Regions from separate parts of the Microlunatus ginsengisoli genome, predicted to be linked through region 1. Evidence: predicted binding sites of a transcription regulator. Region 1 holds the regulator's gene; the other holds the start of a gene.
What was found. The regulator HrcA, encoded in region 1, represses chaperone genes, less so after heat shock. The targets are predictions, from matches to a motif close to TTGGCACTCGNNNNNNNCGAGTGCCAA.
Positions count from the first base shown of each region.

Region 2: the regulator HrcA is predicted to act here: its motif matches at 2,131-2,157, upstream of groL (chaperonin GroEL).

Region 1 covers NZ_BAABAB010000010.1:289,754-305,635, forward strand. The annotation lists gene ABD747_RS08530 (response regulator transcription factor) at 1-221, shown strand, start outside; gene ABD747_RS08535 (hypothetical protein) at 248-1,225, opposite strand; gene ABD747_RS08540 (MBL fold metallo-hydrolase) at 1,358-2,206, opposite strand; gene hrcA (heat-inducible transcriptional repressor HrcA) at 2,287-3,300, shown strand; gene dnaJ (molecular chaperone DnaJ) at 3,312-4,493, shown strand; gene ABD747_RS08555 (16S rRNA (uracil(1498)-N(3))-methyltransferase) at 4,503-5,228, shown strand; gene tgt (tRNA guanosine(34) transglycosylase Tgt) at 5,314-6,600, shown strand; gene ABD747_RS08565 (hypothetical protein) at 6,699-7,115, shown strand; gene ABD747_RS08570 (DUF3224 domain-containing protein) at 7,156-7,677, opposite strand; gene ABD747_RS08575 (lactonase family protein) at 7,788-8,828, opposite strand; gene nthB (nitrile hydratase subunit beta) at 8,964-9,587, shown strand; gene nthA (nitrile hydratase subunit alpha) at 9,584-10,183, shown strand; gene ABD747_RS08590 (hypothetical protein) at 10,195-10,494, shown strand; gene ABD747_RS08595 (hypothetical protein) at 10,512-10,796, opposite strand; gene ABD747_RS08600 (LuxR C-terminal-related transcriptional regulator) at 10,879-13,134, opposite strand; gene ABD747_RS08605 (Acg family FMN-binding oxidoreductase) at 13,270-14,487, shown strand; gene ABD747_RS08610 (CPBP family intramembrane glutamic endopeptidase) at 14,484-15,290, shown strand; gene ABD747_RS08615 (NAD(P)/FAD-dependent oxidoreductase) at 15,301-15,882, shown strand, end outside.
Region 2 covers NZ_BAABAB010000051.1:77,452-93,333, reverse strand. The annotation lists gene ABD747_RS25005 (glycogen/starch/alpha-glucan phosphorylase) at 1-2,017, opposite strand, end outside; gene groL (chaperonin GroEL) at 2,321-3,949, shown strand; gene ABD747_RS24995 (hypothetical protein) at 4,088-5,443, opposite strand; gene ABD747_RS24990 (hypothetical protein) at 5,557-6,018, shown strand; gene ABD747_RS24985 (DUF427 domain-containing protein) at 6,028-6,804, opposite strand; gene ABD747_RS24980 (multicopper oxidase family protein) at 6,849-8,426, opposite strand; gene ABD747_RS24975 (hypothetical protein) at 8,423-8,875, opposite strand; gene ABD747_RS24970 (helix-turn-helix transcriptional regulator) at 8,991-9,314, shown strand; gene ABD747_RS24965 (permease prefix domain 1-containing protein) at 9,311-10,024, shown strand; gene ABD747_RS24960 (copper homeostasis protein CutC) at 10,097-10,822, shown strand; gene ABD747_RS24955 (DUF4031 domain-containing protein) at 10,824-11,144, shown strand; gene ABD747_RS24950 (UBP-type zinc finger domain-containing protein) at 11,516-11,779, shown strand; gene ABD747_RS24945 (NAD(P)/FAD-dependent oxidoreductase) at 11,838-13,538, shown strand; gene ABD747_RS24940 (ATP-binding protein) at 13,553-14,998, shown strand; gene ABD747_RS24935 (S66 peptidase family protein) at 15,160-15,882, shown strand, end outside.

The DNA.
Region 1 (15,882 bases):
CCCGGACCCGCCGGGTGCACCCCTTGCTGAGCAGCCTGACCGAGCGCGAGCGCGAGGTGCTGGCCCTGATCGGCGAGGGATGCAACAACGCCGAGATCGCCGAGCGCCTGGTGGTCAGCCCGGCCACCGCCCGTACCCACGTCAGCCGGATCATGGTGAAGCTCGGCGCCCGCGATCGCGCCCAGCTCGTCGTGATCGCCTACCAGTCCGGCCTCGTCTGACCCCCGTTCCCGGAGTTGTCAGGTTCTCAGCGCGCTATAGCTCGCTGAGAACCTGACAACTCGCCCGTGGTCGGGACGCCGAGCGCGATCAGGTCCCGGGCGACTGACCCCGGATCCAGCCGGATCTCGAAGTTGGTGGCCCGGAGCACCCGTCGCCGGCTCACCACGATCGCGCGCTCCCTGCGCATGTCGGCCTCCCAGTGCTCGACCTGCATATGGTGACCACCATCGATCTCCAGCACGACGATCTCCCCGTTCGACAGCTCCCACTCGGCGTCGAGATAGCGGGAGCGGCCCGAGGGATCCCTCCGGCGGGCCTGCCGGGTCGGTGGCTTCAGGTTGAAGCGCCGGCACATGCGCGTCAGATCCTGTTCGCCGAGCGTGTGCGCACCGCCCGCCGCCTCCTGGACCGCGAGTCGCATGTAGGCCCGATGGCGGACCCGTCCGACCTCCTCGAGCGTCCGCTCGAGGTCGGCGACCGAGCAGATCCGTCGCTGGACGGCTGCCGTCACCATGAGGCACGCGAATCGCGGATACGGTTGCCACGCACCGGCGTCGACGGCCGATCGCGCGGGATGGGTACGCGGCGGACCGCCCCGTCTCATGATGTCGTCCGGCGATAGCCGCCGCGACTCGTGAATACGCACACCGGGCAGCGGCGTCGGGGTCGACCCACGCACGACGATCAGGTGGATCAGCGATGCCTCGGCCGCGATCGGGTCCATGCCGGCGAGCTCGAGCGCTGTGTGACTACCGATGGCGGCCGGCGGCGGCGCGTCGAGGACCGCAAGCCAGATGAGCTGGGCGCGGGTGGGAGGGGCGTTCTGGAGGAGGACGACGTTGTCTCCGATCGCGGTCCAGCGACTCGCTGTGACCTGCGCGGCGACGTAGCCGCGGGGGACATTGCAGGTGTCGAACTGGCGTCGGTGGATCGCTCCGAGCTGCCGGCGAGCAAGGCTCGCCAGGGCCGGAAGGTGTTCTGTGGCCGCGTACATGTCGGACATGCTCGGCCCGATATCGGCGTCCTCAGGTTCGCGGAATGCAATCTGTGGATAACTCCCCATTGCCCCCGAGTTGTCAGGTTCTCAGCGAGCTATAGCGCGCTGAGAACCTGACAACTCGGAGGAGGGGGGAGGTCAGGCGAGTGGGAGGGTGGGGCGGCGGGGGCCGGAGCGGACCTGGGCGAGGGCGGTGTCGAGGCCTGGGCGGACCGCGTCGAAGGGGAGCGCCCAGGTGCCGCGGGACTCGGCCTGCTCCGCCGAGACGCCGAGGCCGGCGAGCCGGCTGATCTCGCCCGAGACGGCCGCGACCCGGCCGCGCTGCTCGAACACGAACTCGCGATCCACCGGCGAACCGTGGCCCGGCACGGCCCGGGTGGTCGCGGTCATCAGTCCGATCAGGCCGTCCAGGGTGGCGGGCCACTCGTGCGCCCAGGAGTCCGCCCCGTACGAGGGCGGTCCGGCCGACTCCACCAGGTCGCCGGCGAGCACGAGATCGGCGTCCGGGACCACCAGGACCAGATCGCCGTCGGTGTGCCCGCGGCCGAGGTGCACCACCTCCACCCGTCGGCCGCCACCCAGGTCCAGGGCGGCGGCCAGCGCCAGCTCCCGGGTCGGCAGCGCCAGCTCGGTCGCGGCGAACCCGAGCCGATCCGCCTCCTCGGCCGCGGCCGCCGAGGCCAGCCGGGGACGTACGCTCTCGTGCGCGATCGTCTCCACCCCGGCGAAACCGGCCAGCCCGAAGGCGTGGTCGTGGTGCCAGTGGGTGGCGACCACCGCCGCCAGCGGCCGATCGGTGACCGACCCGACCGCGGCGCGCAGCGCCCGTCCCTGGGCGGGCGACGACCCTGCATCCACCACGACCGCGCGATCGGAACCCACGACCAGCGCGAGGTTGACGCCGGCGGGCTCGGCCACCAGCACGTGTACGCCCTGAGCGACCGCGTGCCAGTCGCCGAGCTTCGCTGCGGGGAAGGGTGTGCTCACCGCGATAGACTGGCACTCCGTCTGTCCGAGTGCCAAAGCGGACCCGGCGGCGACTCGATCCCGGAGGAGGTGGAGAACCCATGGACGACCGCAAGCTGCAGGTGCTGCGCGCCATCGTCGCCGACTACGTCTCCACCCAGGAGCCGGTCGGGTCGAAGGCGCTCGTCGACCGACACGATCTCGGTGTCTCGCCGGCGACCGTCCGCAACGACATGGCCGCGCTGGAGGAGGAGGGCTACATCACCCAGCCCCATACCAGCGCCGGCCGGATCCCGACCGACAAGGGCTACCGGCTGTTCGTGGACCGGCTGGGCAGCGTCAAGCCGCTGTCGCCGGCCGAGCAGCGGGCGATCGTGACGTTCCTGTCCGGGGCGATCGACCTCGACGACATCCTGCTGCGCACCGTCCGGCTGCTCGCCCAGGTGACCCAGCAGGTGGCCATCGTGCAGTATCCGACGCTCAGCCACTCCACCGTGCGCCACGTCGAGGTGGTGTCGCTGACCACCAGCCGGGCGCTGCTGATCCTGATCACCTCGACCGGCCGGATCGAGCAGCGGGCGCTGGAGCTGCCCGAGCACGACGAGCAGACGCTGGCCGAGCTGCGGGCCCACCTCAACGCCGCCACCGTCGGCAACTCCTCGACCCAGGCGGCCGCCCGGCTGCAGAAGCTGGTGGACGAGCTGCCGCCCTCGCTGTCGGTGATCGGGCAGGCCGGGATCGCCGCGCTGCTGGAGATGCTCGGCAGCGAGAGCTCGACCCGGGTCGTGGTCGGCGGGATGCCGAACCTGACCCGGTTCGGCCAGGAGTTCGAGACCGCGGTCCGTCCGGTGCTGGAGGCGCTGGAGGAGCAGGTCGTGCTGCTGAGGCTGCTCGGTGAGGCGAGCACCGACGGCGACGTCACGGTCCGGATCGGGCAGGAGAACCCGTTCAAGGAGCTGCAGACCACCTCGCTGGTCGCGAGCCCCTACGGCAGCCAGGCCGACGCCTTCGCCACCCTCGGCATCGTCGGTCCGACCCGGATGGACTACCCCTCGACCATGGCATCGGTCCGCGCCGTAGCTCGCTACGTCGGACGCTTCCTATCCGAAGGATGAATCAACACACGATGAGCTCGGACTACTACCAGATCCTCGGCGTGCCGCGAGACGCGTCGGCCGAGCAGATCAAGAAGGCCTACCGCCAGCTGGCGATGAAGCTGCACCCCGACGTCGCGACCGAGGCCGACGCCGGTGATCGGTTCAAGAAGGTCGCCGAGGCGTACGAGGTCTTGTCCGATCCGAAGAAACGCGACCTGTACGACCGCGGCGGCGACCCGCTCGGCGGCGGCATGGGCGGCGGGTTCACCGGCGGCTTCGGCGCCGGTGGGTTCGGCACCAGCGGCTTCGACTTCACCAACCTGGTCGACGCGATGTTCGGCCAGACGGCGTCGCGCGGCCCGCGGTCGCGGGTCCGCCGCGGTCAGGACGCGCTGGTCCGGCTGGACCTCGAGCTGGCCGAGGCGGCGTTCGGGATCACCAAGCCGCTCCGGGTCGACACCGCCGTGCTCTGCCCACGCTGCTCCGGTTCCGGCTCGGCCGAGGGCTCGGAGCCGGTGACCTGCCAGACCTGCCACGGTCAGGGCGAGGTCACCCACGTCCAGCGCTCGTTCATCGGCGACATCCGGACCACCCAGGCCTGCCCGACCTGCCGCGGCTACGGCACGGTGATCCCCGACCCGTGCCCGGAGTGTGCCGGCGACGGCCGGGTCCGCTCGACCCGCACCATCAACGTCAAGATCCCGGCCGGGGTGAGCACCGGCAACCGGATCCACCTGTCCGCGCACGGCGAGGTCGGTCCCGGTGGCGGCCCCGCCGGCGATCTGTACGTCGAGCTGAACGTCGCGCCGCACGAGGTGTTCCGGCGTGAGGGCGACGATCTCGAGGTGGTGGTGAAGATCCCGATGACGGCGGCCGCGCTGGGCACCGAGGTCGACGTCGCGACGCTGGAGGCCGATCTGCCCGACGCGAGCGCGGAGACGTCGACGGTCAAGGTGAGCGTGCCCTCCGGCACCCAGTCCGGCACCCGGATCGCCGTGGACGGCAAGGGAGTGCCGCGGCTGCGCGGTTCGGGTCGCGGCCAGCTCGGGGTCACGCTGCTGGTCCAGACGCCGACCCGGGTGGACGACGAGCAACGCGAGCTGCTCCGCCAGCTCGCCGAACTGCGCGAGGAGACGCGGCCCGAGGTGACGGTGCAAAAGCACGGACGGGGCGTGTTCGGCCGGCTGCGGGACGCCTTCGCCGGGCAGTGAGTACGAATCTTGAGTGATGCGGTCTTCCTGATCGAGGAGCTCGGCACACCAGCGATCGGCGATCGCGTCCGGCTGGACGGCCCGGAGGGGCGTCACGCCGTGAAGGTACGTCGGATCCGGGCCGGCGAGCAGCTGGTGATCGCCGACGGCCGGGGCCGCGGCGTCCGCGGTGCGGTGGTGGAGCTCGATGCCGGCGCGCTGAGCATCGAGGTGGCCGAGGTGCTGGTCGAGCCGACGCGACAGGTGCGGTGGGTCGCCGCGCAGGCACTGGCCAAGGGCGATCGCGACGAGCTGGCGATCGAGATGCTGACCGAGACGGGCGTGGACGAAGTGATCCCGTGGCAGGCGTCCCGGTCGATCTCCCGATGGGGCGCCGATCGGGTCGAACGGGGACTCACCCGCTGGCGGTCCACCGTTCGCGAGGCGGCCAAACAGTCCCGCCGGCTGCGGGTGCCCGAGGTGGCAGACCCGCTCGACACCCGTCGGCTCGCCGGGCGGGTCGCGACTGCCGCGCGCGCGCTGATCTTGCACGAGGAGGCGGGCGAACCGATCGGCGCGGTGAGCGTACCGGACGAGGGAGAGGTCTTGGTGATCATCGGGCCCGAGGGTGGTATCGCGCCCGGGGAGCTGGAGCTGCTGACCGGTGCCGGAGGACGCGCCGTGTCGCTCGGCGACACCGTGCTGCGCACATCGACTGCCGGCGTCGTCGCGCTGGCCGCGCTGAGGTTGCGATGACCGTGCGGATGGTGTGCCCATCGACAGGCTCAGGGCACGTGGTCGGCGACGTACGTGCCCTGAGCTTGTCGAAGGGCAGCCACCGATGAGCCCGATCAGGCTGGGCGCGCCCGAGCCCGTCGACCACCAGCGCCCGCAACGGATCTCCGCAGACCCGGGGTTCGGCTTCGAGGTCGGCAGCCGGCTCCCGGGGCAGCTGGGCCGAACCGGCGTGATCACCACCCCGCACGGGTCGATCCGCACGCCGGCCTTCGTCGCCGTCGGCACCAAGGCCACGGTCAAGTCGGTGCTGCCGGAATCGATGGCCGCGCTCGGCGCGCAGGCGGTGCTCGCAAACGCCTATCACCTCTACCTTCAGCCCGGCGCCGACATCGTCGACGGGGTCGGCGGCCTGGGCCGATTCATGAACTGGCCGGGTCCCACCTTCACCGACAGCGGCGGCTTCCAGGTGATGAGCCTGGGCGTCGGGTTCAAGAAGGTGCTCGCGATGGATACCTCCGGGCTGGCGAACGACGACGTGATCGCCGAGGGCAAGACCCGGTTGGCCGCTGTCGACGACGACGGCGTGACCTTCACCTCCCATCTCGACGGCAGCCGGCACCGGTTCACCCCCGAGATCTCGATGCGGATCCAGCACCAGCTGGGTGCCGACATCATGTTCGCCTTCGACGAGCTGACCACCCTGATGAACACCCGCGGCTACCAGGAGCACTCGGTGGGGCGGACCCACGCGTGGGCCGCGCGGTGCCTGGCCGAGCACCGACTGTTGACCGAGCAGCGCCGGCACCGGCCGTACCAGGCGCTGTTCGGCGTCGTCCAGGGCGCGCAGTACGAGGACCTTCGCCGGGCCGCCGCTCGCGGCCTGGCGCAGCTGGACGTCGACGGCCAGCGCTTCGACGGGTTCGGCATCGGCGGCGCGCTGGAGAAGGCCAACCTCGGCACGATCACGGGCTGGGTCAGCTCCGAGTTGCCGGAGGACAAGCCACGGCACATGCTCGGCATCTCCGAGCCGGACGACTTCTTCGCCTGCATCGAGAACGGCGCCGACACCTTCGACTGCGTCAACCCGTCCCGGGTCGCGCGCAATGCCGCCGTCTACACCCGCGACGGCCGGTTCAACGTGAACACCGCGGCGTCGCGCCGGGCGTACGTGCCGATCGACGACGAGTGCGACTGCTACACCTGCGCGAACTACACCCGGGCCTATCTGCACCACCTGTTCAAGGCCAAGGAGATGCTCGCCTCGACCCTGTGCACGATCCACAACGAGCGGTTCATCGTCTCGCTGGTGGACCGGATCCGGGACAGCATCGACGCCGGCAGCTTCGAGGCGGTCAGGGCCGAGACGCTAGGCCGCTACTACGACAGGTGACGGTGCCGAGAACGGAGTCGATCGTTCCGGTTACATCCCGATGGATCTACTCCGATCATGCGCACTGGCGAGATGATGGGGCCGGAGGGGAGATCACGGTGAGCATGACGGATCCCGACGGGAGCGCCGTGGCGGCGACCGAACCGGCGACCGGTTACGAGGACGCCGCCAGGCAGTACGCCGGCAGCCGGGGACCGTCGGTCCAGCAGGCGGCCGTGGTCCAGCACGCCCGGCTGCCCCGCTTCGGGGTGGTGGCGGCGATCGTGCTCGGCCTGGTGGCCAACGCTGCGGTGGCACTGACCCAGCTCCTGCCGTCGAGCGCGGAGACGGGGATCGTGCTCGGCATCATCGTGGTGGTGTCGCTCGGCGCCGGCGGTCTCGCCTGCCGCGGGGTCGGCGAGCTGCTCAACAGCCCGGGCTGGAAGGCATCCGGCTGCTTCCTGTGCGCCGCCGCCTATCTCGGCACCGCCACCGTGGCGCTGGTCAACGGTGTGCCGCTGATCTTCGACACGTAGCCAGGGCCGCCGCGTCGACCGATTTCGGGCGCGTTCCTGGTCAGCGCAAGCACAGAATGCCTTCGTAGCGGGACTGGCCGCCGGAGGTGGGTGAGAAGGTCCCGCTCGCTCGCAGTGCTCCGGTCGCCCCCGCGAGCTGGCCGGTGCCGGCGATGATGGTCTGCAGGTCGACGATCGGTCCGCCGTTGCCGGCCGCGAACGCGCCGGCGTTCTTGATGATCAGTGTTCCGTGCCGTTTCCCGATCGTTGCAGCGATGGTGGAGTCCGACGTGAACATGGCCACGCCGGTGGTCGGGGTGTCGGCGGTGGTAGTGATGCTGGTGGCTTGACCGAAGAAGGCGCCCTCGATCTGGCCCGTGTAGATGCCGGCGATGCAGAGGGCGACCGGTGACTGGCAATCGGCGCTGACGGCGTGCTCGGTGTAGCTGCCGCGGAGCTCCCGGCACGCGGAAGCCGCCTGGGCGGGATTGGCGGCGCCGAGAATCAGCGCGAGGGCGGCCGCGCCGGCACCGAGCGCGCTGCGGCGGAGGATCCGGGGCTGATGAGGCGTATCGATCTTCACGAGAGGTCCTATCGATGAGGTGGATGGTTGCTCGATGCTTGCTGTCCGCGGTGGCTGAGCACGCCCGCGGCGCGGACGCGTCTCCTGCCGGCGTGGGCCGACGACATCGGTCAGGTAGCCGCGATCCCGGCCGCGGTGGAGGGCAATCCGGACAGGCGGTCGACGCGGGTGAGATCGCCCGACTGGTCGACGGTCCAGCCGAGGAGGTGCCCGGAGTCGACATCGATCGCGTAGAGGTGTCGACCGTCGCGGGCGAGGTCGAGGTCTCGCAGTCCTGGCGCCTGGTCGTTCGCGACGTCGACGGCGGGTCCGCCCAGGGTCAGGCGGCCGTCGGCGGAGATGTCGTAGCGGGAGACCGCGCCGTCGCCATAGTTGGCGCCGTAGGCGAGCCCGCCGTTCGGGCTGACCGCGACCCAGCACAGCGCGGTTCGGCCATTGCGGACCGAGGTCGAGATGGGCGTCAGTGATCCGTTCGCCAGCGCGTACGACGAGACGGCCGACTTCTCCGCCGTACCGCCGAATGCCTCGGTCACGACGAGCACGCCGGTCGACGTGAATCCGAAACCGTACGGGGTGACACCTGAGGAGGCGTGAACGACCGGTTCGCCCAGGGCGCCCGAAGCCTCGACCGGGAAGACGACGATCCGGTCCGCCGCACGTTCGGTCACGACGAGATGGCTTCCGTCCGGGCTGAACCCGACCTGCGCGGGCGCGCCTTGGGGATCCCACTCCCGCCGCGGCCCGGGCGCCGGCTCCAGACCGGCGGATTGCCAGGTGAAGCCGGTCAGTGACGCTCGGGCGCTGTCCAGGACGTAGAGCAGACCGCCACGTTCGGTCACGCTGACCGGCGTACCCCCGGTCTCGGCGACGTCAACCAGAACCGGGCCGCCTTCGGTGAAAGCCAGGAGGCTGACATCGCCGCTCCCAGCGTTCGTCACGAACACCGCGTCGCCGCCGTGCGCGATCGCCACCGACCCTTGGGAGGCGAGGTGCGCCATTCCGCTGCCGGCGCCTCCGGTCTCGACCGGATCGGATTCGACGAGCGCGTCCGCTGTCGGGTCGCGGCGGAATGTCAGAAGCCGGTTTCGGTCCGGCTCGTTGCTCTGCACGAGCACCGTGTCACGTGCGGCGGTGGTGAGCAGATGGGGCATGACGTCCTCCATGGTGGGATCGAGCCGACCGAGCGCCGGTCACTGGATTTGTTCCGCGTAGGTCGCAAACCGTTACAGCCGCTTCGGCGTCGCGTTCGGCGGTGTGAGCCGGTCCGTGCTGCGTACGATCACCGTGTGGACGGGATCAACGACCTGGGTGGGCGCCAGGGTTTCGGGCCGGTGGTCGTCCAGCCTGGTAATCCAGGCCCTCCCGCGCGGTGGGAAGCCGCCGCCTTCGTGCTGTTCGGAGTGTTGGTCCAACATCTCGCGAACGCCAGCCCCGGTGCCCATCGCCATGCGGTCGAGCGGATGGACCCGGCAGACTACTTGACCGCGTCGTACTACGAACGGTGGCTGACCGCTCTTGCGACCCTGGCGGTCGAGTCCGGAATCGTCACGCGCGCCGAGCTCGAGGAACGCGCCGGCGGACCGTACCCGCTGTCCCGGCCGGGGAAGGCTGACACCATCATCGATCCGCCGGTCGGGCGCTCACGGTTCAGCGTGGGCGACCGCGTACGGGTTCGCAATATGCATCCGCCCGGTCACACTCGCTGTCCCGGGTACGTCCGCGGTCACGTCGGAGTCGTGACTCGGTGCGACGGCTGGTTCAGCATCCCCGATGTCGAGGCCCACTCCGTCCATCGAGTCAGCGAGGCCACCTACTCGGTGCGCTTCGACGCCGACGAGCTCTGGAACGACGGCCAGCCCGGCGTTACCGTGAACGTCGATCTATGGGACAACTATCTGGAGCCGGCATGAGCCAAGCCCGCGACGGCGACCATCACCACCCCACACCCCCGTCGCCGGTCGAGCGCCGCGCCGCAGCTCTCGAGGAGTTGTTGACCGAGAAGGGGCTCGTACCCGAGGGCTATATCGAAGCGGTCACCAGCTTCTATCAAAACGATGTCGGACCGATGAACGGCGCCAGAGCCGTCGCTCGTGCCTGGGTCGATGCCGGTTTCCGGGCACGCCTGTTGGAGGACGGTCCGGCGGCGTTGGACGAACTCGGTCTCGACTCGGACGAGAACTTCGTGGCGGTGGCCAACGAACCGGGTGTGCACAACGTCGTGGTCTGCACGCTGTGCTCCTGCTACCCCTGGGACGTGCTCGGGCTCCCGCCGGGGTGGTACAAGGAACCGCCCTACCGGGCGCGGATGGTGCGAGAGCCGCGGGTCCTGCTCGAAGAGATGGGCTGCGACCTGCCGGACGACGTCGAGGTCCGGGTCTGGGACAGCTCCGCGGAGGTGCGCTACCTCGTCGTGCCCGAGCGACCGGCCGGCACGGAGGAGCTGTCCGAGACCGAGCTCGCCGAGCTCGTCACCCGGGACTCGATGATCGGCGTGGCGCGGCTGTGAAAGCAGACCTCTTGGATGTCGACGGGATCGCGGCCCCGCCGCGCCGCAACGGCGAACTCGTCTTCGAGGCACCGTGGCAGTCCCGCGTGTTCGGCCTGTGCGCCGCCATCGTCCAGACCTGCTTCAACGGCGACCGCGAGCCGTTCCGACGGCAGTTGATCGCCGCGATCGCGGCAGAACCCGACCGCCCCTATTGGGACAGCTGGACGACCGCGCTCCAACAGTTGGTGTTGAACGCGGGGCTGCTCGATCAACATGCGATCGAGATGCGCATCGACCTGGCCACCGACCCCGAACCGCCGGTGTCCTGACCGCACTGGCAGCACCGTCAACTCGGCAAGGCTTTCCTCGCCGGCATCGAGCCGGCGCAGGATGCGTGGAGGAGTTCCGTCGGCGAAGCGGTGCCCGGCGGCGGCTCCGAGGTCAGCGCGACCACCTCGTGCCCAGCGTCCCACAGCAGAGCGAGCAGAGCGCGAAGGGCGGCCTGGTCGAGACCGTCCAGCAGCAGGGTGCAGTCGCCTGGACGGCCGATCAGGTCGAACCGGTCCGCGATCAGCTCGGCGAGCTGCGGCGAACAGGTCCACCGAAGGGTGATCGTGATCCGGGCAGGCACCACGCCAGTGTGCGGGTGATCGGTTCATTCACGGCACACCCCGCGCCCACAACCACCCGGGGTGGGCTGCCCTGGTTCAGAGTCAGATCAGGCCGAGCTCCCTCCCGGTCGCGACCGCCGCCGACCGCGAGTTCACCCCGAGCTTGCGGTAGAGGCTTTTGCTGTAGGCCTTGATGGTGTTGATCGACAGATACAGGGCGGCGCCGATCTCCCGCCGGCTTGCCGATCCCGCGAGCGCGCGCAGGATCGCCAACTCGCGGTCGGTCAGCGGTTCGACCAGTGCCCCGGACCGGATCGCCGTTCGCGCGGCGCCCCGGCCCAGCCGGTTCTCGGCATGCTCCAGCATCGCTCGCACGGGCGGGTTGATCGCCTCGTTGTCGGCGATCTCGCGGGCCTCGGCCAGGGCCGCGCGCGCGTCGGCCCGCGAACCGCAGGCGAGCTCGGCGTCGGCCAGGAACACGCGGCGGACGACCTGGGTGGCGACCCGCGATGCGCCGCCCGCGTCGCCCGCACGGACGAGCAGGTCACGCGCCTGAGTATGTCGTCCCTGCACGTATGCCGAGCGGGCCTGCACCAGCCGCAGCATGGCGGCGGAGGAGTCGGCCACCCGCCACTCGGCGTCCGCGCGTGACGCGAGCGGCAGCGCGTCGCGCAGGAGCAGCTCGACCTCCGTGGACCGGCCGAGTCGAAGGAGCGCGAATCCCAACAATCCGGCCAGCTGCAGCACCACGCCATCCGACCAGCCGGAGTGGTCGCGGGCGTCCCAGAGCCTGGTCAGCACGTCGACGGCCGGCCCGAACTGGCCGTCCCGCTCCAGCGCCGCACCGAGCGCGAGCAGCGCGGTCCGTGGTTCGGACTCACCCGCCACGCGCTCGAGGTCGACGGCAGTGCGGATCAGCGCCAGCGCCTCGGTGGTCCGGTCGGCCGGCGTCCCGATCAGCCCGCGCATCATCAGCAGCGCGGCCCGCGAGTCGCGCCAGCCCGCCGGCGGCGGCCCCGCGTCGAGCACTGCCTCGCACGCGTCCAGCCAGGGCCCGATCCGGTCGCGTCGGCCGCACGCCTCCGCTGCGTACGCCAGACCGAGGGCGAGCCCGGGGCCGACTGGTGAGCGCGGCAACGCGTCGCCGAGGGCGAGGTAGGAGCCGGTCAGGCCGTGATCGAAGAACCAGTTCTGCTGCGTCGCCAGCAGCGAGGCCGCACCCGGTCCGTCCCCGGCGCGGAGCAGGCAATGGACGGCTTCGTCCTGCAGCCCGTGGTCGACGAACCAACCGGCGGCGCGGCGCAGCACGACCAGTTGCCGGTCGGCGGCCGCGGCGGCCGGGGCGGCGTGCACCAGGGCCTGCCGGAACAGCTGGTGGCAGCGATACCACTCCCGGCGCCCGTCCAGGGTGGTGACGAACAGGCACGCGCGCTCGAGCCGGTCCAGGACTGCCGCCGAGCCGGTCGTGTCGAGCGCGACGTCGCACAGCGCGCCGGACAACCGTTCCAGCCCCGAGGTGGCGACCAGCAAGTCGGACTCGGCGGCGGTCAGTTCCGGCAGCACCTCGGCGGCGAAGTAGTCCAGGACATACCGGTCCGGCTCGGGGGCGTCTTGCCGACGTACGCCCTCGGTGCGGCCGCGCAGGGCCAGCCCGGTCAGCTGCAGTCCGGCCGCCCACCCCTCGGACCGGGCCAGGGCGTCGTCGGCCAGCCGGTCGTCGATCGGAGCCGCCACCAACGCCGTCAGCATGGCGGCGGCGTCGGAGCGGTCGAACCGCAGGTCGTCGGCGCGCAGCTCGGTGAGCTGCCCGCGCGCCCGCAGCCGGGCGACGGGCAGCGGCGGGTCCTGCCGGCCGGCCAGGACGAGACGGACGTTCGGTGGCAGGTAGCTGACGAAGTACTCCACCTGCTCGTGTAGTTCCCCGTTGCGCAGGGTGTGGAAGTCGTCCAGCACCAAGACGTAGCGCTCCGGCGACCCGGTCAGGTCGTTCAGCAGGGTGGGCACGGCCTCCTCCAGCGGGTCTGTGCCGGGCGAGAGCAGACGCTGCAGCGCCGCCGACCCGGCCGCATCGCTGACCGACCGAACGGCCGTGATCAGATAGCGCCAGAACCGCAGCGGTTCGTCGTCGCCCTCGTCGAGCGACACCCAGGCCACCCGGATGGCCGGGTCCAGGCGATCCAGCCAGCTGCTGAGCAACGTGGTCTTGCCCCAGCCCGCGGGCGCGACCACCAGCGTCAGCCGGCCGCCGCCGCCGGTCAACCGCTGCTCCAGCGCGTCTCGGCGCACCGTTCCCGGACGAACCGGCGGCACCGCCTGCTTGATCGCGAGCAGCGGCGCGACCGGCCGGTCCCGATTCATTCGCTCATTGTTCCGGAGTGACTACCCGGGGTGGAAGTCCGCGGCGGGTGGTGCGCCGGCACCCCGGCGGTCGCGAATCTGGCCCCGATCCGATCAAGCCGGACGATCGAGCCGGTGTTTTCAGGAGGCGAGCAGATGACCATGATCGACACCAGCGGACCGACCGAGGCCGCCGTCGCGAATCAGCCGTCGCGAATCAGCCGCCGCCGCGTGCTGCAGGTGGCCGGCGTCGGCGGCGCGACCGTGCTGGTCGCCGGCGGCGGCCTGCTGAGTTACCGCGCGCACGACACGGGTGCGCTGCGGCCCGGCAGCGGGACCGCGTACGAACCGTGGGACGGCTGGCGCGACGATCCCAGCCCGCTGGGCGCGGTAGCGGCCGCGGTGCTGGCCGCCAACCCGCACAACACCCAGCCGTGGACGTTCCGGGTGAGCGACACCTCGATCGAGCTGTCCACCGACGGCGGGCGGCGGATGCCCACCGTGGACCCGTACGACCGCGAGCAGCAGATCGGCCTCGGCTGCGCGCTGGAGAACCTCGTGCTCGCCCTCGACGCTCGCGGCTACCGGACCGAGGTGGCGACCGGTGCCGACGCCGACCACCCGGGGCGGCTGGCCGCGGTGGAGTTCCGGGCCGGTACGCCGGTGGCGTCCGCGTTGTACGAGGCGATCGGCGACCGGCACACCGATCGAGGGCCGTACCGTCCGGACCCCGTGCCGGCCGCGGTGCTGACCCAGCTGGGTGCTCACGACGACCTGGCCGGCGTCGGCCTGACGTGGATCGAGGATGCGGGGGACCGGGCCGCGCTCTCGGCCCTGCTGATCACGGCCACCGAGGCGATCATCGCCGATCGCGAGCAGTCGGAGGAAGCGTTCTCCTGGTTCCGCAGCGGGCCGGACGACATCGAGCGGCACCGGGACGGGCTGACCCTCGACGGTCAGGGGTTCGGGCCGGTCAAGCTGGCCGTTGCGAAGCTCCTGCCGCCGTCATCGCGCACCGACGGAGACGCCTTCTGGCTGGACCAGACCAGGACCGTTCACACCGCGACGGCGGCGGCATACGGCGTGGTCACCGCCGACGACGTCGACGACACCGCATCGCGGCTGGCCGGCGGCCGGCTGCTCCAGCGGATGCACCTCCGCGCCACGGTGGCAGGTCTCGGACTGCAGCCGATGAACCAGGTCACCGAACGGATCGACCGGGAACGCTCGCTCGGCCGGACTTCGGCGCTGGCGGCACCGCTGGCACGCCTGCTGGCCGATGGGGGACAGCCGCTGGTTGCGTTTCGGATCGGCTACCCGACCCGGGCGGCGCGGCGGAGTCCCCGGCGGCCGGTGAGTGCGGTGACGGCATGAAGGCGCGGGACGGCGCGAGCGGACGGACGCCGCGCGGGACCCGGCTGTTCACGACTTCCGGGTTCCTGCTCACCTTCGTCGCGGCCTGGGTGGTGCTGGACCGGCTGGCCCCGGCCCCCCCGATGCCCGTGCCGGCATTGGCGGCATTGATCGCGGCCGCCACCGTCCTGGTCCTCGGTCAGGTCATCGTGTTCCGCACGCCGCCGCAGGCCGCTCCGCGAGCCCTCGGTCTGGGCCGGCCGGTGCCGCGTGCGGTTCTGGTGGCGGTGCTCGTGGGTGGCCTGGTCGTGGCGACCTATCTGAGCGGCGCCGCCGTCCTCGACATTCGGCTCCAGCTCCGGCCACAGTGGCAGCTCGTCGCCCTCGGCGCACTTCTCTTCCACGGCCTGGCCGAGGAACTGGTCTGGCGCGGCTTCGTGTTCGGCCGGCTGCGCGACCGGTGGAGCTTCTGGCGCTCGGTCGCGGCGTCGATGCCGTTGATCGCGCTGACCCACGTGCCGGTCCTGCTGAGCTCGGGACCGCTGATCGGCGGCCTCGCGCTGACCTCGGCGGCGGTGACCTGCCTTCCGCTCGCATACCTGTGGGAGCGCGGCGGACGCACGGTGTGGGCACCGGCGATCCTGCACGGACTGATCGGCTGCTGGCAGGTCTTCGAGCGGACCTATCCGCCGGCCTTCTCGCTGGTGGTGCTGTTCGCCAGCATCGTCGTACCGCTGGTCGCCTTCGGGTTCCGCGACAGCTTCTTCGGCAGGGACGGAAACCGGAAAAATCAGTCGCCCACGCCGGTCAGCGCCATGCCCTAGCCTGGCGACCGTGGCCCGGCCGACCATTCTCACCGTCGACGACGACGCCCAGGTGTCCGCGGCGATCACCAGAGACCTGACGGTCCAGTACGGCGAGGACTATCGGGTGGTCGGCGTGACCTCGGGCGCGGAGGCGCTCGACGTGCTGGCCCGGCTGGCGCTGCGGGACGAACCGGTGGCACTGATCGCCGCCGATCAGCGGATGCCGCGGATGACCGGGATCGAGCTGCTCGCCCAGTCGCAGACCCACGCGCCGGAGGCAAAGAAACTGTTGCTCACCGCGTACGCCGACACCGAGGTCGCCATCGCCGCGATCAACGACGTGGGCCTGGACTACTACCTGCTCAAGCCGTGGGATCCACCGGCCGAGCGGCTCTATCCCGTGGTCGACGATCTGCTCGGCGACTGGCGCGCGGCCCATCCCGATCACACCGCCGACGTCCGGGTCGTGGGCAACCGCTGGTCCGACCGGGCCCACGAGCTCAAGTTGTTCCTGTCCCGCAACCACGTGCCCTACCTCTGGTACGACGTCGAGCGCGACGAGGAGGGCGAGCGGCTGCGTGGCCTGGCCGAGGCCGGGCCGGACGAGCTG
Region 2 (15,882 bases), on a different contig from region 1:
GAATGACCTTCTCGGCCAGCGTGACGTTGTAGTTCGGCGGGAAGAGCACCTTGAGCCGGCCCTCGACCGCCGGGTCGGCGTTCACCACCGAGCCGACCGCGTTGATCAGGTGGATGATCTCCTTCGCCATCCGGTAGCCGGGGGCGGCCTTGGCGCCGAAGATGAACGTCCGCGGCACGATGTCGGCCGGCTTCACCTCGCCGGAGGTGATCCGGTCGTACAGCGTCACGATGTGCAGCAGCTTCAGGGTCTGCCGCTTGTACTCGTGCAGCCGCTTGACCATCACGTCCAGCAGGTGGTCGTCGTCGACCGACGTCCCGTCACGATCGACGAGGACTCGGCTGAGCCGACGCTTGTTGTGCGCCTTGACCGCGCGGAAGCGCTCCTTGAACTCCTCGTCCTCGGCGTACGGCTCCAGCTCGCGCAGCCGCTCGAGATCGGTCAGCCAGCCCACCCCGAGGGCGTCGGTGATCAGCTCCGACAGCGCCGGGTTGGCCAGCCGGATGAAGCGCCGCGGGGTGACGCCGTTGGTGACGTTGATGAACTTGCCCGGATAGAACTCGTCGAAGTCCGGCAGCACCTTGTCGCGGAGCAGCTGGGAGTGCAGCTCGGCGACCCCGTTGACCTTGGAGCCGGCGACGGTCGCCAGGTACGCCATCCGGACCGACCGCTCGGGGTGCTCGGCGATGATGGACATCCGGCGGATCCGCAGCTCGTCGTCACCGAACCGCTCGCGGACCTCGTCCAGGAACTCGTCGTTGATCCGGTAGATGATCTCCAGGTGCCGCGGCAGCAGCCGGCCGAGCAGATCGACCGACCAGACCTCGAGCGCCTCGGGGAGCAGGGTGTGACAGGTGTAGGCGAAGCACTTCTTGGTGATCTCCCAGGCGTCGTCCCAGTCGAAGTCCTTCTCGTCCACCAGGACCCGCATCAGCTCCGGCACGCCGATCACCGGGTGGGTGTCGTTGAGCTGGAAGATGACTCGATCCGGGAGGTGGGTCAGGTCGAAGTCAGCCGGCAGCACGTTGTCGATGAAGTCGTGGATGGAGGCGGAGACGAAGAAGTACTGCTGCTGCAGCCGCAGCTCCTTGCCCTGCGGAGTGGAGTCCTCCGGATAGAGCACCTTGGAGATGTTCTCGGCGAAGGTCTGGGCGCGGACGGCCTCGGCGTAGTCGCCGGAGTTGAAGATGCGCAGGTCGAAGGCGTTGGTGGCGACCGCTGACCAGAGCCGGAGCGTGTTCACCCGGCCGTTCTGGTAGCCCGGCACCATGTAGTTGTAGGGGATCGCCTGGACGCTCCAGCCCGGGATCCAGCGGCTCCGGACGGTGCCGTCCTCCTCATACGTCTCGGTATGGCCGGCGAAGTTGACGATCTGGGCGGCCTCCGGGTGCGGGAACTCCCACGGCGAGCCCAGGGCCAGCCAGTTGTCGGGCTGCTCGACCTGGCGGCCGTCCTCGAAGGTCTGGCGGAAGATCCCGTACTCGTATCGAATGCCATATCCGACGCAGGGCACGCTCATCGTGGCCAGGGAGTCGATGAAGCAGGCCGCCAGCCGGCCGAGACCGCCGTTGCCGAGGCCCGGCTCGACCTCCTGCGCGCGCAGCGTGGCGAGGTCGATCCCGCACTTCGCCAGGCCCTCCTCGACGATGTCAGTCAGGCCGGTGGCCAGCAGCGCATTGCCCAGCTGCCGGCCGAGCAGATACTCCGCCGAGAGGTACGCGACGCCCTTGGCCTGGGTCTCGAACTGGCGGCGCAGCGTGCCCAACCACCGCGCCATCAGGTAGTGCCGGACCGTGCGGGCGAGCGCGAGGTACTGGTCGTTGATGGAGGAGAATGACAGTGCGACGCCCTGGCCGAAGTTGAGCTCGCGGAGGAACTCGCGGATGAACCCGTCCACCGAGCTCGCCGGCGACGTGACCGGAGCCAGGGCGAGCGGGTGGCTGGCCTTCAACTTCACGGCGGCCTCGCCGGCGGCGTTCGGCGAGACGGGCGTGGCGGACTGATCGTTCACGGACACGTGCACACCGTAGCGGCGTCGGGTAACACTCGTGTGATGACGGCTGGGAGTGGTCACCACGTCCCGGGGCGGCTGCCGAGGCCGTACGAGCCCCCGAACCCGCGCCCAGGGCCTTTGCACTCGATGGGGTAGAGTGCTAAAACAGGATTAGCACTCTCCAGGTGAGAGTGCCACCTCGTGGGTAGTGAGTCCCGGTTCCGGGGCGACCGTCGCGGGCACTGCCGGTGGGGTTATCCGAGACCATCATGTCAACCAGCTGGCGGCTCCCGAGCCGCCTGAACGCGGGAGGACTCGCGGAGGACAATGTCGAAACTCATTCAGTTCAACACCGAGGCGCGACGCGGCCTCGAGCGGGGCATGAACCAGCTCGCCGACGCCGTCAAGGTGACCCTCGGCCCGAAGGGCCGCAACGTCGTGCTCGAGAAGAAGTGGGGTGCGCCCACCATCACCAACGACGGTGTGAGCATCGCCAAGGAGATCGAGCTCGAGGACCCGTACGAGAAGATCGGCGCCGAGCTCGTCAAGGAGGTCGCCAAGAAGACCGACGACGTCGCGGGTGACGGCACCACCACCGCGACCGTGCTGGCCCAGGCCATGGTCCGTGAGGGCCTGCGCAACGTGACCGCCGGCGCCAACCCGATGAGCCTGAAGCGCGGCATCGAGAAGGCCGTCGCCGCCGTCGTCGAGCAGCTGGCCGCCGCCGCCAAGGACGTGGAGACCAAGGAGCAGATCGCTGCCACCGCCTCCATCTCCGCCGGTGACCCGAGCGTCGGCGAGATCATCGCCGAGGCGATGGACAAGGTCGGCAAGGAAGGCGTCATCACCGTCGACGAGTCCAACACCTTCGGTCTGGAGCTCGAGCTCACCGAGGGCATGCGGTTCGACAAGGGCTACATCTCGCCCTACTTCGTGACCGACACCGAGCGCATGGAGACCGTGCTCGACGACCCGTACGTGCTGATCGTCAACTCCAAGATCAGCAACCTGAAGGACGTCCTGCCGGTGCTGGAGAAGGTCATGCAGAGCGGCAAGCCGCTCGTCGTGATCGCCGAGGACGTCGACGGCGAGGCCCTGGCCGCGCTGATCGTGAACAAGATCCGCGGCACCTTCAAGTCCGTCGCGGTCAAGGCGCCGGGCTTCGGCGACCGCCGCAAGGCCATGCTGACCGACATCGCCATCCTGACCGGCGGCCAGGTCATCTCCGAGGAGGTCGGCCTCAAGCTCGACGGCGTCGGGCTGGAGCTGCTCGGCTCCGCTCGCTCGGTCGTGGTGACCAAGGACGAGACCACCATCATCGAGGGTGGCGGCGACTCCGACCAGATCGCCGGCCGGGTCAACCAGATCCGCACCGAGATCGAGAACAGCGACTCCGACTACGACCGCGAGAAGCTCCAGGAGCGGCTGGCCAAGCTGGCCGGCGGCGTCGCCGTGATCAAGGTCGGCGCGGCCACCGAGGTCGAGCTCAAGGAGCGCAAGCACCGGATCGAGGACGCCGTTCGCAACGCGAAGGCGGCCGTCGAGGAGGGCATCGTCGCCGGTGGCGGCGTGGCTCTGGTGCAGGCGACCAAGCTGGCGTTCGAGAACCTGTCGCTGACCGGCGACGAGGCCATCGGCGCGCAGATCGTCAAGGTCGCGGCGGAGGCTCCGCTGAAGCAGATCGCCATCAACGCCGGCCTCGAGGGCGGCGTCGTGGCGGAGAAGGTGAAGGGCCTGCCGGCCGGTCACGGGCTGAACGCCGCGACCGGTGAGTACGAGGACCTGCTCGCCGCCGGCGTGCCGGACCCGACCAAGGTGACCCGCTCGGCGCTGCAGAACGCCGCGTCGATCGCCGCGCTGTTCCTCACCACCGAGGCCGTCATCGCCGACAAGCCGGAGAAGGCTCCGGCCATGCCGGCCGGTGGCGACGGTGGCATGGGCGGCATGGACTTCTGAGTCCAGGCTCGCTCGCTGAAACGCCCTGAACAGGGGGCGCCCCTTCGGGGTCGCCCCCTGTTTCGCGTTTCTTGCCGAGCGCGTACGTCCCCGCCCGGAGTCCGGCTCGTCCCGGCCGAACTTTCCGGGGCGGGCGGGTCAGCCGGTGTGGGGCTGATCGACCAGCCGGTCCACGCTGGCCATGTAGTCGCGCAGCTGGGCCGGATCCGGCAGCGGGGTCGGCCAGTCGCTGGTCTGCCAGCCGGCGGGCGGGTTCGCGGTGTCGTACGTCCAGGTCGGCACGATCACCCGGCCGACGCCGAGCATCGCGCGATCGGGGTCCAGGCCCGGCGGAGCGACGGGTACGTCGACGGTCGTCAGGCCCGGCAGCTCGACCTCGACGTGGCGGGTGCCGGTCGGCAGCGGCGGATAGACCGTGACGACCGTGGCCACGCCGCCGGCGTTGCGTAACCCGGCGGCCCACAGACCGAAGTGGCTGCACAGGCACTCGCGATACCCCGGCGCGGGCTGGTCGCTGGTGATCCATCGCGCGTGCAGGACCGCACTCCGCGAGCCGACTCGCAGCACGGGCCCGCTGGCGACATTGGTGGTGCGCAGCCGCGGGGTCGCTCCGAAGGAGGCGGCGACCGGCGGCGAGCCGAACGAGAACGCGGGGAACACCTGGTCCTGCCGGGAGCCGATCTGCCAGCTGAGGGCGGTGCCGGACGGCCCGGACTCGACCCGGAGAAGCTCGATGGACCGGCGCCGGCCGAGCGGCCGGTCGGACTCGGTGAACGGCAGCACAGACGACACGGCGGCCGTACGCTCCGGCGGGCGGGTCAGGTCCACCGACCGCGCGGCGAGCGGAACCATCCCGTCGGCCGTCACCGGGACGTGCCAGAACGGGATGGAATTGGCCAGCACGACGTCGACCTGATCGACCCCGGCGGGCAGGGGTGCCAGCGCCAGCTGGAGCAGCCTGGTCTCGCCGATCCGCAAATCGAGCTGGGCCACCCACAACGGTGTGCACAGACAGTGGTGGAAGTCCTCGTCGCCCTTGTGCGCCAGCGGTCGATACACCCGTCCGGCCGAGTCGACCAGATAGATCCGCTGATCGCCGTTGTCGTCGCGGTCGAGCCCGAGGTCGATCGAGCGGGGAGTGCGATCGCCGGTTCGCAGGCCGGCCGACGGCAGCGGCGTCACCGACCAGTCGAGCACGGTTGCTCCGGGCACCCGCCGGACGGCGTGCACCGCGAAACGGACGGTGATCGGAAGCTCGTCGGCGGTCGTCCAGATCTGCTCGCCGAGCACCGGTAGCTGCCGGTTGGTCGGCTCCGGAGGTAGGTTCTCCGGCCCGACCGAGACCATGCTGACCGGGTCCGACGGCCGGGGACGGAACAGTCCAGGTTCCTGCCGCGAGTACGTGCAGCCGCCGAGCAGTAGGGCCGCCGCCAGCACCACCCACAGCAGCGCGTCGCGTCGACCGCACTCGGCGCGGACCCGTCCGGTCCTCACCGGTCCAGGCTAGGCGAGCCCGCCGGGCCGTGGGCCCAAGCCGGGGCCAAGGGCCCGCCAAGTGGTGAGGACGAGAGTGGGAACGAAGGCAAGCCCTCGCGAAGGAGTGGACCATGACCCAGACCGAACCCGCTCGCGCCGTCGTGGATCGAGACCGTCAGCGCCGTCGCCGACTGTCGCCAGTCAGCCGGCGTCTCGTCATCGCCGTCGGCGCGCTGATCAGTACCGATCTGGCCGGCGGACTCCTCAGCATCGCCGCCGGGTTGAAGGCCTGGGAGACGGCCTGGAGCAGCGCTGCGCTGCTGGCGGCCCCGATGCCGATGATGCTCGGGCAGATCCTGCTGACCTGGCTGAGTGTGCGCACCGACCGCCGATGGGCCGCCTGGGCGGCCGGGCTGCTCGCCGTGGCCTGCGCTGCCAGCATTCTCTCGGGCTTCTTCGACGGGGGGCTGCGAAACTCGGCCTTGTCGCCAGCTCTGTTCGGCTTCCAGCTGTTCCTGCTGGCCATCACCGCCGTCGTCGGTGTGCTTGCCGGCGCTCGCACGGTCGAGATCGTCCGCGGTCGTCGCGCTTGACGCTCCCGCTCAGTCGGCCGCCGGCCGGTGCTCGCGGCGGCGGAACACCGAGTCGGGGCGCTGCAGGGGTACGTCGTCCACGCTGATGTCGACCAGTTCGTTGTAGAACGCGACCCGACCGGCCACCTTGCCGACGGCCGGGAACGGCTGGGCGTACGACCAGGCGATGTCGGTGGCGTCCGGACGGCCGCGGACGCTCCAGTAGCGATCCGCCCGGCCCTTGTAGGGACAGAAGCTGTGCGCCCCGCTCGGCTCGAGCGCCTCCGCGACCAGATCCTCCTCGGGTACATAGAAGCGCGTCGGCAGTCCCGTCTCGAACAGCAGCACCGGTCGGGTGGTGTCGGCCAGCGTGACGCCGTCCAGCGAGACCACGACGTGGCGGGTGCTCGCCAGCGCCTCGACCCGCTTGTACGGGTCGCGGGGATGCCCACCTACCTCCTCCGACTCCTCCAGCCAGCGATCCAGCAGGCCGGGGCGCCAGGACACGACGAGCCTGTCGGCCAAGGCGGGGTCGTCGCGTTGCCAGGCGGCCCGCGGCAACGTCCGGTCGCCGAGCACGAGGTCGTACATCTGGGAGACCGGACCGCGCGGCTCGAAGAAATCGAACCCGCTCGGTGGCTCGCTGCGGCTCGGCACCAGCAGGTCGGTCCGGACGTCGGCGGGATCGTACGCGTAGTTCGGCACCGGGAACGCGTCCTCCCAGAACAGCAGCGGTCGCCGGGTGTCCACTACCGCGGTGTCGCCGACAAAGGCGCGTACCCACTTGTCGATCAGTTCTGTCCGCACCTTCCGAGCGTGACACGGCTGTCAAGGCGCGGGGTGCTCCGCGCTCAGCGGACCGTCTCGAACGCGGACATCATCATCATGTCCTCGTGCTCGAGGTTGTGGCAGTGCAGCAGGAACCGTCCGGCGTGGTCGTCGAAGCGGATCGCCACCTCGGCGGTTTCCAGCGGCGCCAGGTCGATGGTGTCCTTCCAGCCGCGATCCCATTCGCCGGGCCCGCGATTGCCGCGGCGGCGGACCTGGAAGGGGGACAGGTGCACGTGCACGGGATGGTGCAGGTCGGTCTGGAACCGCCAGATCTCGACCTCGCCGAGCCGCGGTCGCGCGTCCATCCGGCTCGGGTCGAACGCCAGCCCGTTGATCACCCAGTGGGCCGGCCCGCCGGCGCCGCCGCGGCTGAACCTCCACTCGCGGACCGTCGCGCCCGGGGCCGGCACCAGCGGCTCGATCTCGGCCAGTCGGGCCGGCACCCGGCTCGTCTCCCGGGCCGCGCGCACGACCCGGAAGCGCAGCACCGCATCAGTCGAACCGACCCCGAGCGCGTTGGTCACGGTGATCGCGGTGCCGACCGGGTATGCGCCGAAGTCGACCACCACGTCGAACCGCTCGGCCGCGGCGAGCTGGATCGTGTCGTGGCCGACCGGCGCGTCCAGCAGCCCGCCGTCCGACCCGATCTGGACGAACGACGGCCCCGATGGCGGCGGCGGGTCGAGCGCGAGCCGATAGCGGCGCGCGTTGGAGGCGTTCACGATCCGGAAGCGATAGCGGACCGCGTCGACCTCCAGCTCGGGCCACGGCCGGCCGTTCACCAAGATCACGTCCCCGAGCACCCCCGCGACGTAGTCGCCGTAGACGCCGGGCGGATCCGCCAGCTCCGGATCGAGGGCCGGATAGCGCAGCGAGCCGTCGGCTCCGAACGAGCGGTCCATGATCATCAGCGGGATGTCGCGGTCGCCGCCGGGCAGGTCGAGCGCCTCCTCGACCTCGTCGGTGATCAGGTGCAGGCCGGCCAGGCCGCGCCACACCTGCGGACCGGTGAAGTCCATCCGATGGTCGTGGTACCACAGCGTGGCCGCCGGCTGGTCGTTCGGATAGTCGTAGGTCCGGCTGCCTTTGGTGATCACCCCGGTCTCGTCGGTGTGCAGGCCACCATGGTGGGCGCCACCCTCGATCTCGGGCAGCACCAGGTCGATCGGGTAGCCATCGCTGTCGGCCGGAGTGTGCCCGCCGTGCAGGTGGACGACGGTCGGCACGGTCAGCCGGTTGCGGTGGGTGATCCGCACCCGTTCGCCGCGACGCGCCCGGATCGTCGGACCCGGCAGCAGCCCGTCGTAGCCCATGATCTCCGTGCTCAGCCCCGGCAGGATCTCCGCCCACGCCGTGCGCTGCACGATGTCGTACGTCGTCAGCCCCGCTTCTCTGGCAATCGGTCGCTTGACCGGCGGCACGGCGAACGGGACGGTGAAACGCTCCGGCAGCGGTGTCGCGCTCGGCAGCAGGACGGCGGTTTGGTCCGTCGAGGCCGTACGTCCGCAGCCGGCGACGATCCCGAGAGTCGCGGCCCCGGTGGCGCCGAGCACACCCGCCAGCAGAGTCCGCCGGCTGATCCGGCCCGGGCCGCTCATCGTCCCGACCGCCGCGGCCGGGCCCGGCCGGCCCCGCGAGAGAAGACGCCGATCGCCAGCAGCACCGCGCCGGTGACGACGAGGACACCCAGCGGGACGTGCACGGCGAGGATGCGGGCGTACCCCATCCCGGTCTGCACGGTCTCCGCGACCAGCATCGCCCAGCAGGCGATCGGCAGCCAGACCCGCCCTCCGGTCACGGCGTAGCCGAGCGCCGCGACCGCGAGCAGCAGGCCGAGGAGCTCGACCAGCGTCGCACCGGCACTGTGCACACCGAGCCAGTCGTACAGGCCGGCCAGGTACTGCCCGATCGACAGCGGCTGACCGATCGTCACCGCCGCCTGCAGCACCGCGAGGACCCGGACAACGGCCAGCCAGACCGCGAAGGCGCGGCGTGGGCCGATGGGTGGCCGGTGCGGCTCGGTGGCCGCCTGCGAGGTTTCTGTCACGGTCGCTGACGCTATACGTAGGCTGTCTACATATAAAGCCCGTGACACCCTGAGCGACCCCTGGGATCCCCTGTCAGGGTGGCGATCCAGGGCGGCAAGGGTAGACTGCCTACCCATGGCGGTCGATCGGGTCAAGGGTCACCTGGACGGGCTGATCCTGGCGGTGCTGGAAACCGATCCGCTGCACGGCTATGCCGTGATCGAGGCGATCCAGCGCCGGTCCGGTGGCTCGCTGGATTTGCCGACCGGGACGGTCTACCCGGCGCTGCGCCGGCTCGAGGACGCCGGCCGGGTCCGGGGATCGTGGTCGACGGTGAACGGGCGGAAGCGGCGGACGTACACACTGACGGCGGCCGGTCGCCGCGCGCTGGCGAAGGAGCGTTCCGAGTGGCGCCAGTTCTCCGGCAGCATCGCCGGCGTGCTGGGCGGTGCGTCATGAGGACGGCGCTGCGGCGGTCCGGCACCTCGCCGATCGAGGCAACCGTGGCCGGGCTGGACGCGCGGCTGCCGCGGCCGACGGCCGGACGGCGCGGCATCCTGCTGGAGGTCCGGCACGGGCTGGAGGATGCGGCGGAGGCCTACCGGGCCACCGGGCTGGATCGGTTCGACGCCGAGCGACGGGCCGTCTCCGACTTCGGCGACCTCGACCGCGTGGCGGCGGACTTCGTCGCCGTCCGGGCGGTTCGTTCGGGGACGCTGGCGGCGCTGTTCCTCGGACCGGGATACGTCCTGGTGCTGGCGGTCTGGACGGTCCTGATGCTCGCCGGGCCCGACGGTCGCTCGGCTCCGGCCAACCCGCTCGCGACCGTCTACACCTGGCTGGGGATCGCCGCGGTCGCGACGTCCGCGGCCGGCGCGATCGGTCTGCGGGTCCAAGCCGTGCGCAACGGATCGCCGCGGCGGTGGACCGCGCTGCTCGGGATCTCCGGTCTGCTGGCCGGGACGACCGCTCTGCTCGTGTCGTACGCGATCTCGCCCTGGTCACTCCGGCTGGCCGGCGGCGCGCTGTCCTGGCATCAGTGCACCGAACTGTTCAGCGGGCTGATGGCGGCGGCGATGCTGACCGCCTCCGTCCGCGCTCTGCTGTCGGCGCGGGCCTGTCGATCCACCGGCGGCGATGCCCGATCTCTTAAGCTGGGCCCGCGCTGAGTCTGCGCCTGGTCGGCCCGAGCCGTCGGAGCCGGCGGAAGTCTGAGCCGGGTCGGCTGGGAGGAGGTCCGCGTGGACGCGTCGCCGCGGGGCCTGCTCGAGGTCATTGCCCTGCACGCCGCCGATGCCGAACGAGCCGAGGCGGGCGGCGCCGACCGGATCGAGCTGGTCGGCACGATGCAGCACGGCGGTCTGGCGCCGGAGCCGGCGCTGGTCGGTGAGGTCCGGCGCGCCACGAGTCTCCCGATCCGGGTGATGCTGCGGCTGCGCGACGGCTTCGGCACCGACGGCGGCGAGGTGACCCGGCTGCGCGGGCTGCTGGCGGACTACCGGGCGACCGGCGCGGACGGTGTGGTGCTGGGCTTCCTGAACGGGCACACCGACGTCGACACAGGCGTCGTGCACGAGATCGTCGGCGATGCGCCGGACTTCGGCTGGACCTTCCACCGGGCGATCGACTCGTGCCTGGAGGCCGACCGGAACTGGCGCACGCTGCGGACGCTGCCCGGCCTGGACCAGGTGCTGACCGCCGGCTCGGCCCGCGGCGTCGGCGACGGGTTGGACGACCTGGTCGCGCGGGCGCGCACCGACGAGTTCGCCAGACGGGTGGTGCTGGCCGGTGGCGGGCTGCTGCCGGAGCACGTGCCGTGGCTGGTGCGCGCGGGCGTGCGGTCGTTCCACATCGGATCCTCGGCCCGACCGCTCGGGTCGTGGAAGGCGTACGTCGATCCCGAGCTGGTCCGCAGCTGGCGCAAGCTGCTCGACGACGCCGTCGCGCGGGCCGTCCGGAGCGGCTGAGATGGCGGTCTACATCGACCCGCCGACCTGGCCGGGTCACGGCCGGCTCTGGTCGCACCTGATCAGCAACGTCTCGTACGACGAACTACATGTCTTCGCCGCCGGGCTCGGCATCCCGCCGCGCGCGTTCGAACGGGACCATTACGACGTGATCGCCGAGCGCTATGAGTCCGCGGTCAGGGCGGGCGCGCTGCCGGTCAGCTCCCGCGAGATCGTCGCCCTGCTGCACGCCTCCGGACTGCGCCGCCGGAAGGTGTCCCGGCTGAGCCCCGCCGCGCCGCGGGCCTCGGGGACAACGGGGGCACCCGGCTCCCCGGGCTGAGCCCGCACCTGAGCGGCTGCCTGCGTCGCCGTTCCCGCAACCGGCGCGCCAGACTCCGGCCACGGGCGGCTTGTGCGTCGCTTTCCCGCACCTGCCGCCGCAAAATCCCGCCACGGGCGGCTTGTGCGTCGCTTTCCCACACCTGCGGCCGCGAAAATCCCGCCGCGGGTGGATTTCACGGGTCGATTCGGGCGCTGCGGGCCCAAGTTTCCGGCCGCGGCTGGAATTTCGGCTGGGACCGAGGCGCTCACATGGCGAGGGCTGAGCGCAGGCTCGGTTCGGGCCCGCGGCCGGTGGAAGGTGGCCGAAGCGAGCCCTGCTTGCGCCCCGGAGCAAGATGGGGCCTGCGCATCTGAAAGGAGGCCACCGACGTGGCTACCTGTGACCATCTCGAGGCATCGCCGCTGACGCAGGTGCCGGACGGCTTCGAACCGATCTGTCTCGACTGCATCGAGAACGGCGGCCAGTGGGTGCACCTGCGCCGCTGCCTGACCTGCAACCACGTCGCCTGCTGCGACTCCTCGCCGGCCCGGCACGCAACCGCCCACTTCCACGCCACCGACCACCCGGTGATCACCTCCGCAGAGCCGGGTGAGCGCTGGCGATGGTGCTATCTCGACGAGGTCGGTGCGTGACGGCGTTTCATGGTCGCGCTCCGCGCTCGGCAGTGATCTGCGACGCAGGGGTTCGCTCGTGACCGAGTCAGCCCAGCCGCGGGCCCGCGAGGCCGAGCCGCGGCAGGGGCGTCCGGTGCTGCTGACCGTCGACGACGACCAGTCGGTCTCTCGTGCGGTGGCGCGCGATCTGCGCCGCCGCTATGGCAACGAGTATCGGATCCTGCGGGCGGACTCCGGGTCGGACGCGCTGGCGGCCATTCGTGAGGTGGTGCTCCGCGGCGAGCACGTCGCGGCAATCCTGGCCGACTATCGGATGCCGGGGATGAACGGCATCGACTTCCTCGAGCGCGCGATGGACCTGGTGCCGCACGCCCGGCGTGCGCTGCTGACCGCGTACGCCGACACCGACGCCGCCATCGCCGCGATCAACGTGGTCGATGTCGACCACTACCTGCTGAAGCCGTGGGAGCCGCCGGAGGAGAAGCTCTATCCGGTGGTCGACGACCTGCTCGCCGCCTGGCAGCGGGAGGGCCGGACGCCCGAGCACAAGATCAAGATCCTCGGCCACCCGTGGTCGGTGGCCTCGTACGAGGTGCGCGACTTCCTGGCTCGCAACCTGGTGCCGTACCGCTGGTACAACGTGGACGAGCCCGAGGGCCAGCGGCTGCTGGCCGCGGTCGGCGTGGAGGCCGAACAGATTCCGGTGGTGGTCACGTCCGGCGGCGCGCCGCTGGTGCAGCCGTCGCTGTCCCAGGTCGCCGACGCGGTCGGCCTGACCACCGCGGCGGCGGAGGAGTTCTACGACGTGGTGATCGTCGGCGGTGGCCCGGCGGGCCTCGGCGCTGCGGTGTACGCGGCCTCGGAGGGTCTGAAGACGCTGATCGTCGAGCGAGCGGCAGCCGGTGGTCAGGCCGGGCAGAGCTCGCGGATCGAGAACTACCTCGGCTTTCCCGACGGGGTCTCGGGAGGCCAGCTGACCGATCGGGCCCGCCGGCAGGCCCTCCGGTTCGGGGCGGAGCTGATCATGGCCAGGAGTGCGGTCGGTCTCGAGATCAAGGGCCCGGCCCGCCGGATCGTGTTCGACGACGACAGCAGCGTGCTCAGCCATGCCGTGGTGCTGGCCAGCGGGGTGAGCTATCGCCAGCTCGCAGCGTCCGGTGCGGACGAGCTGGTCGGCCGCGGCGTCTACTACGGCTCGGCGTCCACCCAGGCGGCCGCCTGCGCCGGCGACCACGTGATCATCGTCGGCGGAGCGAACTCGGCCGGCCAGGCCGCGGTGTTCTTCTCCGCGCACGCCGCGAAGGTCACGATGGCCGTCCGGGGTGACTCGTTGGAACGGTCGATGTCGGCGTACCTGATCGAGCAGATCGAAGCCATCGACAACATCGTGGTCCGCACCAATACCCGGGTGGAGAAGTGCGAGGGACTCGATCATCTGCAGTGCGTGACGTTGATCGACACCCGAGACGACTCGGTGGAGGTCGTCGACGCCGGGCATCTGTTCGTGTTCATCGGAGCTGCGCCGCTGACCGACTGGCTGCCGGCCGAGCTGCTCCGCGACCAGGCCGGTTTCGTCCGGACCGGTCCGGACCTGGTCGTCGACGGGGAACGACCGCCCGGTTGGGACCTGGACCGCGATCCGTATCTGCTGGAGGCGAGCATTCCCGGCGTCTTCGTGGCGGGGGACGTCCGCTCGCAGTCGGTCAAACGGGTGGCCTCCGCGGTCGGCGAGGGCGCCCTGGCCGTGACGTTGGTGCACCGCTATCTGGCGGAGTGAGGAGTCTGTCGATCATGAGTGAGCCGATCACGAGCGAGGTCCGTCGGCTGAGCCCGGACGAGCTCCGGGAGCTGTTCTTGTTCGAGTCGTTGGACCCCGACCAGCTCGATTGGCTGAGCGAGCAGGGGCGGGTCGAGGAGCGCAGGCGCGGCGGACCCGTGTTCAGCGAGGGGGACCCGGCGACGTGCTTCTTCGTGCTGCTGGAGGGCACGATCTCGATGCAGCGCCGGGTGGAGAGCACGAACGTCGAGATCAACCGGACCGATCAGGTCGGGGTCTATTCGGGCGCGACGCAGGCGTTCATGCCCGGCGACAACCCGCTCTACGCCAACACGGTGATGGCTGTCACCGACTGCCGGTTCTGGGTGATCGCGTCCGACGAGTTCGGGCCGAAGATCCGGACCTGGTTCCCGATGGCGACCCACCTGCTGGAGGGTCTGATGATCGGGATGCGATCCAGCCAGGCGGCCGTCGGTCAGCGGGAACGGCTGCTTTCCCTCGGCCGGCTGTCCGCCGGGCTCACCCACGAGCTGAACAATCCGGCCGCGGCCGCCGTCCGGGCCACCGCGGCGCTGCGTGAGCGGGTCAGCCGGATGAGGGGCAAGCTCGCGCACCTGGCCTCGGGCAAGGTCAGCGGCGAGTCGCTGATGGTGCTGTTCGAGGTGCAGGAGGCGGCGCTGGAGCGGATGGCGAAGGTCGAGGAGATGTCGCCGCTGGAGGTGGCCGACGCCGAGGACGCGATCGGGGAGTGGCTGGACGATCACGACGTGCCGAACAGCTGGGATCTCGCGCCCGCGCTGGTGGCCGGTGGGGTCGACCCGGACTGGCTGGACGAGGTCTCGGCCCGCGTGCCGCGGGACCTGATCGCGGACGGCATCCACTGGGTGGCGTACGCGCTGGAGACCGAGCAGCTGATGGGTGAGATCGAGGACTCCACCATCCGCATCTCGACCCTGGTGGGCGCGGCCAAGACGTATTCCCAGGTCGACCGCGCCGAGCTCCAGGACATCAACGTCAAGGAAGGCATCCACAGCACCCTGATCATGCTCGGGCACAAGATCAAGATCGGGCCGGGGATCACCGTGGTGAAGGACTTCGCCAAGGACCTGCCGCTGATCCCGGCGCATCCGGCCGAGCTCAACCAGGTGTGGACCAACCTGATCGACAACGCCTTGCAGGCGATGCCGGACGGCGGCACGCTCAGCATCAGGACCGCGCTCGACGGGGACTGCGTGCTGGTCGAGATCGGGGACACCGGCGTCGGCATCCCGCCCGAGCTGACCGGCAAGATCTTCGAGCCGTTCTTCACCACCAAGCCGGTCGGTGAGGGCACCGGGCTGGGCCTGGACATCTGCTACCGGGTGATCACCCAGCGCCACGGTGGCGACCTGCGGGTCGTGTCCAAGCCGGGCGACACACGTTTCCAGGTGCGGCTGCCGGTCGCCGGTCCGCGCAGCTGACTCCGGTCGCCCCCGAATCACCCGGTCCCACCGCGGAAACTGTGCAGATGTTGCAGGGTCGACCGGCGTGTCGCTGCAACAGCTGCACAGTTTCCCCAGAGGTGGCCGGGAGGGTGGGAGGGCTGTGAGGGCGCCGGAGTGGGTGGGGGAGAGGAGCTGAGGTGGGTCGAGTGTGGCCGGCGCCGCTGCAGGCCAGGGACCTGGTCGCCGTGGTCGCGCCGAGCGGGCCGGTCGACCCGGGCCGGCTGGCGCGGGGCGTCACCATGGTCGAGTCCTGGGGCCTGCGGGTCCGGATCGCCCCGCACGCGTTCGACGGGCACGGCCGGCTGCCCTACCTCGCCGCCGCCGACGAGGACCGTGCGGACGACCTGACCCAGGCATGGTGCGATCCGGCAGTGCGCGCGGTCTGGGCGGCCCGAGGCGGGTACGGCGCCCAGCGGATCATCGACCGGCTGGACGTCGGCGTGCTGGGCGCGGCCGGCCCGAAGCACCTGATCGGCTTCTCCGACGTCACCGCGCTGCACGCGCGGGTCGGCCGTGAGCTCGGCGCGGTCACCATTCACGGCCCCGGCCTGGCCAGTGACCAGCAGCTCACCGATCGGGCCAATGCCGCGGCGTTGCGCAACCTGCTGCTCGGCCGCCCCGTCACCAGACAGCTCCTGCTGACCGGCCGCCCGCTGGTCCACGGCCGAGCGGCCGGCATGCTCGTCGGCGGCAACCTCAGCCTGCTCGCCTCCGGCGTGGGCACCGAGCCGGCCCCCGAGGTCCCCGTGGTCCTGGTGCTGGAGGAGGTGAACGAACCGGCGTACCGGGTCGACCGGATGCTCACCCAGCTGATCCGGTCCGGCTGGCTGGACCGGCTCGCCGGCGTGGTGGTCGGCGAC